DNA from 3 places in the Kutzneria kofuensis genome. Region 1 is predicted to be linked to each of the others. Evidence: riboswitches for the same ligand, from Rfam matches in the RefSeq annotation. Region 1 holds a riboswitch; each other region holds the start of a gene.
The links. Region 1 has a riboswitch for cobalamin ahead of metE (5-methyltetrahydropteroyltriglutamate--homocysteine S-methyltransferase). Riboswitches for the same ligand answer to the same signal wherever they lie in the genome.
Positions count from the first base shown of each region.

Region 2: linked by a shared signal. The riboswitch ahead of BJ998_RS29105 (CbtB domain-containing protein) and the one ahead of metE (5-methyltetrahydropteroyltriglutamate--homocysteine S-methyltransferase) in region 1 are both predicted to bind cobalamin.
Region 3: linked by a shared signal. The riboswitch ahead of BJ998_RS35275 (ribonucleoside-diphosphate reductase subunit alpha) and the one ahead of metE (5-methyltetrahydropteroyltriglutamate--homocysteine S-methyltransferase) in region 1 are both predicted to bind cobalamin.

Region 1 is NZ_JACHIR010000001.1:1,072,058-1,074,310, forward strand. Features, by position in the region: gene metE (5-methyltetrahydropteroyltriglutamate--homocysteine S-methyltransferase) at 1-1,288, opposite strand, end outside; cobalamin riboswitch at 1,408-1,630, opposite strand; gene BJ998_RS04915 (TIGR01777 family oxidoreductase) at 1,692-2,253, shown strand, end outside.
Region 2 is NZ_JACHIR010000001.1:6,290,824-6,293,076, reverse strand. Features, by position in the region: gene BJ998_RS29115 (cyclodeaminase/cyclohydrolase family protein) at 1-363, shown strand, start outside; gene BJ998_RS29110 (bifunctional 5,10-methylenetetrahydrofolate dehydrogenase/5,10-methenyltetrahydrofolate cyclohydrolase) at 360-1,181, shown strand; cobalamin riboswitch at 1,232-1,351, shown strand; gene BJ998_RS29105 (CbtB domain-containing protein) at 1,385-1,600, shown strand; gene BJ998_RS29100 (CbtA family protein) at 1,625-2,253, shown strand, end outside.
Region 3 is NZ_JACHIR010000001.1:7,725,522-7,727,774, reverse strand. Features, by position in the region: gene BJ998_RS35275 (ribonucleoside-diphosphate reductase subunit alpha) at 1-1,366, opposite strand, end outside; cobalamin riboswitch at 1,481-1,689, opposite strand; gene BJ998_RS35270 (SDR family oxidoreductase) at 1,821-2,253, shown strand, end outside.

The sequences.
Region 1 (2,253 bases):
GCTCCCCGTACGGGCTCGTGCGGTGCAGGTCGGCGTCGGTGACGGCGGCGACACGCTCCCGCACGGCCGGCACCTTGACGATCGGCGAGGCCGCACGGGAGGCCAGCCGGCTGGCGTTGACGTGCAAGGTGTTGCTGATGGCGTTGCGGCCCTCGGTCAGGCCCCGGCGCAGCGTGACGATCTCGTCCAGCTTCTGCCGCGCGAACGACAGCCAGCCGGCGATCTCCGGGTCCAGGTCGGTGTCGAGGGTGACGTCGAGCGGCACGTGCAGCAGCGAGCAGGACGCCGCCACGTCCACCGAGCCGGCCAGCCCGAGCAGCGTGCCCAGCGTGCCGAGGGCGTCGGCCAGGTCAACGGCCCAGACGTTGCGGCCGTTGACGACGCCGGCGACCAGCCGCTTGTCCTGGACGCCGCCGATCTTGGCCAGGCCGTCGAGGTTGGCCGCGGCGTTGCCGGTGAAGTCCAGCGCCAGGCCCTCGACCGGCGCGGACGCCAGCACCGGCAGCGCGTCGCCGAGGCGGTCGAAGTAGGAGGCGACGAGGATCTTCGGGCGCGCCGGCTCGGCCGCCAGGGCCGCGTAGGTCTCGGCGACCTTGCCCAGCACGTCGGCCGGCTGGTCGGTGACGAGCGCCGGCTCGTCCAGCTGGACCCACTCCGCGCCGGCCGCGCGCAGTTGCCGCAGCAGGTCCACGTACAGCGGGACGACCCGGTCGAGCAGGTCCAGCGGCCGGAAGCCGTCGGCGCCGGTCGGGTCCTTGGCCAACAGCAGGAAGCTGACCGGGCCGACGAGCACCGGCCGGGTTCGCACGCCCTGGTCGAGGGCCTCGGCGAACTCCGCCAGCGGCTTGCCGGCGTCCAGCGTGAACCGGGTGTCCGGCCCGAGCTCCGGCACGAGGTAGTGGTAGTTGGTGTCGAACCACTTGGTCATCTCCATCGGCGGCGCGTCCGCGGTGCCGCGCGCCATGGCGAAGTAGCGGTCCAGCCGGCCGGCCGGGGTCGTCGCGTCCGGCACGGCGGCGAGGTGCCGCTCGGGGATCGCGCCGAGCAGCCACGCCGTGTCCAGGACATGGTCGTAGAACGAGAAATAGTTGCTCGGGATCTCGTCGATGCCGGCGTCGCGCAGCTCGGCCAGGTTCTGCCGGCGCAGCTCACGCGCCGTGCCGAGCAGGGCATCGGCGTCGACACGGCCCGCCCAGTACGACTCGATCGACTTCTTCAGCCGGCGGTCGGCGCCCTGGCGAGGATAGCCGTACACGGTGGCACGGCTGGCGGTGCTTGTCGGGGTCACGGGGCTCTCCTTCGCGAGTCCACGTGGACCCGCGGGCGCGCGCGTGACCGGCCTCGACCGGCATCCGGTCGGGACTGGAGCGACGACCCACCCGCGAGGTCTCGGCCAGCACCCCACGGTCGTGGGATGCACAGCGGGCAGGTCTTCGGACTCGTGGGCGGTCCGGCGCTCGCCGGGTTTCCTACTGGCCGTCGCTTCCCAGGCCGGGTGGCCCAGTGCCGTCTGACGGCGGTCGTTCCCACTCACCGCTGCGGGGCAGTCCCGGATTCGCACCGGGTTCCCTCTTGCCTCGGTCGCCGTCGTGTAGCCCACGGCGCCCGAACCAGCTGCGCTGCCCACTGTAGCGCCGGGGTGGTGGACCACCGCTAGAGTTAACGCCGTTAACCCGACCTTGGGAGGACCGATGCGCGTTGTCGTGGCCGGCGCGTCCGGCGTGATCGGGACCGCGCTGACGCCGGTCCTGCGGGCCGCCGGGCACGAGGTGATCCGGCTGGTCCGCCGCCCGGCCGCGGCCGCCGACGAGCGGTCGTGGGATCCCGACGCGGGCGTCATCGCCGACGGGGCGCTGGACGGGGTCGACGCCGTGATCAACCTCTGCGCGGTCGACACCACCGCCGAGCGGTGGACCCCGTCGTTCAAAGCCGCACTGCTCTCCAGCCGCGTGGTTCCGACCCGGGTACTGGCCGACGCCGTCGCCGCGCACGGCGTTCCCGCGCTGCTCAACAGCTCCTCCGTCGCGTACTACGGCGACACCGGGGACCGCGTCATCGACGAGTCCGCGCCGGCCGGCGCCGGGTTCCTGGCCGAGATGGACCGTGACCGCGAGGAGGCGTGCAAGCCGGCCTCCGACGCACGGGTTGTGTTGCTGCGCACCGGAATCGTGCTCTCCCCCACCGGCGGCCTGCTCGGCCAGCTGCGCCCCATGGTCGCCTGGGGCGCCGGCGGTCGGATGGGCACCGGTCGCC
Region 2 (2,253 bases), 5.2 Mb from region 1:
ACGGCGGTGACGGCCGCCTACCGGCTCCCGAAGGCCACGGACGAGGAGAAGGCGGCCCGAACCGCTGCCATCCAGGAGGCGCTGGTCAAGGCGGCGGACGTGCCGCTGAGGACGGCGGCGCTGGCGGGCGAGGTCCTGGAGCTGGCGCGCAGGATCCGGCCGGGGGCCAACGTGAACGTGCTGTCGGACGTGGCGGTGGCGGCGGTGTCGGCCCGCGCGGCCATGCAGGCGGCGGCGGTGAATGTGGCGGTGAACCGGGCGTCGATGACCGACGTAGTCGCCCGAGCCCGACTGGAAGCGGAACTGGCCCGTATCGGCGACGAGGTCGCCGCGGCCGAGAAGTTCATCGAGGAGCTGGCATGACCCTCATCGACGGCCGCGCGCTGGCCGCCACCATCCGTGCCCGGATCGCCGACGACGCGGCCCGGCTGCGGGCCGCCGGCACGACCCCGACGCTGGCGATCGTGGTCCCCACCGACGACGAGGCGACGGCCTGGTACGTCCGCTCCATCGTGCGCACGGCGGAGAAGGTCGGCGTCGCGGTGCGCGTCGTCGACGAGCGGGAGCTGCTTGGTCCGTGTCTGGCGGAGCTGTCGGCGGACCCGACGGTGCACGGCGTGATGTGCCAGACGCCGCTGCCGCCGGGCATCAGCCGCGACGACATCGCGGTGCACATCGACCCGGCCAAGGACGTGGACGGCGCCAACCCGACCAGCCTCGGCCGCCTGGCGGCGGGGCTGCCGGCGTTCGCGCCGGCGACGGCGCAGGCGGTGGTGGAGCTCCTGCGGGCCCACGGCACGACGCTGGCCGGCGCGGACGTCGTGGTCGTGGGCCGCAGCACGGTGGTCGGCAAGCCGGCGGCGCTGCTGCTGCTCGCGGAGAACGCGACCGTGACGGTGTGCCACTCGCGGACGAAGGACCTGGCGGTGCAGACGAGCCGGGCGGACGTCGTGGTGGCCTGCGTCGGCAGCGCGCACGTGCTCGGCGCGGCGCACATCCGCCCGGGCGCGGTGGTGATCGACGTCGGCACCAACCCGACGACGGACGGCGGCCTCGTCGGCGACGTCGACACGCAGGCGGTGGAGCCGATCGCGGAGGCGATCACCCCGGTGCCGGGAGGTGTCGGTCCGGTGACGACAGCGCTGCTGCTGCGCAACGTCGTGACCGCTGCTTCACACTGATTTCATACTGCCTGCTCGGCGGATTGACGTGCCCCGATCGGGGTCCGTAGTGTGCGGCGCTGAGTGATGGTGTGCGTAAGCCGGTGGGATTCCGGCGCGGTCGCGCCACTGTGTGCCCGGGTCCTCGGACGCGGGCGAGCCAGACACCACGCCATCACCTGCCCCACGAACGAACGGGACGCACGATCCCCGAAGGAGGCTCCATGAGCACCATTCCCGCGACCACCGCCGTTCCGACGCCGGTCGTCCTGCCGCTGCCCAAGGCGATTCTGTGGCTGGGCGGCACCGTGCTCCTCGCCCTGGCCCTGTACTACTTCATCGGCATCGACCAGGGTGCCACCTCGGTGTTCGGCGACAACATGTACATCCACGAGTTCGTGCACGACGCGCGCCACTTCCTCGGCTTCCCCTGCCACTGATCACCAGGGGCGGGACAACCGAACATGGAGAAGCGAATCATCCTGCGGGGTGTGCTGGCCGGCGCCCTCGCCGGACTGTTGGCGTTCGTCTTCGCCCGGATCTTCGCGGAGCCGCAGATCCAGGCCGCGATCGACTACGAGAGCGGGCGTGACGAGGCGCAGGCCGCCCTGGACAAGGCCGCCGGCCTGCCCGCGGGCGACGAGGGCCCGGAGATCTTCAGCCGGGCCATCCAGGCCAACGTCGGCATCGGCGTCGGCATGGTGCTGTTCGGCGTCGCGATGGGCGCGCTGTTCGCCGTGGCGTACGCGGTCTGCCTGGGCCGGGTCGGCAACCTGCGGCCGCGCACGCTGTCGGTGCTGGTCGCCGGCGGCGGCTTCCTCGGCATCTACCTGGTGCCGTTCGTGAAGTATCCGGCCAATCCGCCGTCGATCGGCCACCAGGCGACGATCGGTGTCCGCGGCGCGTTGTACGTGCTGATGATGGTGTGCTCGGTGGCGTTCCTGATCGGCGCCGTGGTGCTGGGCAAGCGGTTGGCCAAGCGGTTCGGCAACTGGAACGCGACGCTGCTGGCATCGCTGGCTTTCGTGGTGGTGATCGGGGTCGTGATGGCGCTGCTGCCGTCGCTGGGCGAACTCGCGGCGAACGTCCGTGA
Region 3 (2,253 bases), 6.7 Mb from region 1:
CCGCGGTCTCGGTGTCGCTGGTGATCTCCAGGATCTCCGTGCAGAGATTGGACAGGTGCACCACGTTGCCGGGCTCGGCCGTCTGGTTGCAGGTGCGGTTGGCCGTGTCCTTGAACGTCATCCAGCCGTTGCCGGTCTGCGCCAGCGTGCGCATCATCTTCGCGTACAGGTCACGGGCCTTGACCGTGCGCACGGCCCGGCCCGCTTCCTCGGCGGCGCGGTAGGCGCGGTCGAAGTCCTCGCCCCACAGGTCCGGCAGCTCCGGCGTCTCGTCCGGGTCGAACAGCGACCACTCGGCGTCGGCCTCGACCCGGCGCATGAACTCGTCCGGGATCCAGTTGGCGATGTTGAGGTTGTGCGTGCGGCGCGCGTCCTCGCCGGTGTTGTCGCGCAGCTCCAGGAACTCCTCGATGTCCGGGTGCCACGTCTCCAGATAGACGCAGGCAGCGCCCTTGCGCCGGCCGCCCTGGTTGACCGCCGCCACCGAGGCGTCCAGCGTGCGCAGCCACGGCACGATGCCGTTGGAGTGGCCGTTGGTGCCGCGGATCAGGGCGCCGCGGGAGCGGACCCGGGACCACTGCACGCCGATGCCGCCGGCGAACTTGGACAGCTGCGCCACCTGCGCGTACCGCTCGTAGATCGACTCGAGCTCGTCGCGCGGCGAGTCCAGCAGGTAGCAGGACGACATCTGGGTGTGCCGGGTGCCGGAGTTGAACAGCGTCGGCGAGCTCGGCAGGTACGCCAGCGAGGACATCAGGCGGTAGAAGCGGATCGCCTCGCCCGCGGTGTGCGACAGGCCGCAGGCCACGCGCAGCAGCCAGTACTGCGGGCGCTCCACGACGGCCCGGGTGTTGGGATGGCGCAGCAGGTAGCGGTCGTACACCGTGCGCAGTCCGAAGTACTCGAAGCGGCGGTCCGCGTCGGCGTCGATCGCGTCGTCGAGCTTGCGGGCGTGGGTGGCCACGAACGTGGCCGTCTCGTCGCCGATCAGGCCCTCGCGGTGGCCCAGCGCGATGCTCTGGCTGAACGAGTGGATGCCCTGGCCGCGGACCTCCTTGTCGATGTAGGCGGCGAGCAGCTGCGCGGCCAGCTTGGAGTACTCGGGCTCCTCGGCCACGAGCTCGGCGGCCGTCTGGATGGACAGCCGGTCCAGCTCCTCGGTGGTCGCGCCGTCGTACAGGCCGTTGATCGTCTTGGTCGCCACCCGGAGCGGGTCCACCTCGGCCAGGCCGACCGCGCAGCGGCCGACCGCCTTCACGATCTTGTTCACGTCGACGGTTTCGACGGCGCCGCTTCGTTTTCGCACCCGCATCGTCGGGTGGGGATCGGCGTCGACCCGCACGACAGTCTGGTCGGAGACCGTCACAGCCTTGACTCCTCGCACGCTGTGGGCCGCTTCGGGCGCGCGAGGACACGGTTGGCGCGTGCGCCAAGGAGTCCCCACGCCCTCCCTCGGGGCCTGGACACGGGCCCGTTCACGGTGCGAACGGGCGAGCGGGCAGGTCTTCGGACTCACGGGCATGCCTGGTCGGCACCTACTGGCCGTCGCTTCCCGGACGCGTGCGTCCAGTGCTTCGTGACGGCGGTCGTTCCCGTTCACCGCTGCGGGGCAGTCCCGGATTCGCACCGGGTTCCCTCTTACGACGACCACCTTGGCGGGGCGGCCGAACCAGCTCGGTGAGCACAATACATGGACGGCGAGCAGTCGCAAGCACCCACATGTTGTGTCGGCGTGTCAGCTTCCCGGCACCGACAGATGTGTCAGCGGTCACCGCCGCTCTTATTGCACCGTTCGTTCTCAACAGACTATCGTCGGCGACATGGACTTCACCAAGACCGTTGCCGTCGTGACCGGCGCGAACCGCGGCCTGGGCCGCCAGTTCGCCGAACAGCTCATCTCCCGCGGCGCCAAGGTGTACGCCACCGCGCGCCGCCCGGAGACCGTCGACATCGAGGGCGCGATCCCGCTGCGCCTCGACATCACCGACCACGCCAGCATCGAGGCGGCCGCCGAGGTCGCCGCCGACGCCACCCTCCTGATCAACAACGCCGGCATCTCCAGCGAGACCTCGGTGCTGGACGCCGATTTCGACACCATCCGCCTGGAGCTGGAGACCCACTACGTCGGGCCGCTGGCGGCGATCCGCGCCTTCGCGCCGATCATCGAGCGCAACGGCGGCGGCGCCGTTCTCAACGTCGCGTCCGTGCTGTCCTGGCTGCACGCCCCGGGCAACGGCGCCTACGTGGTGGCCA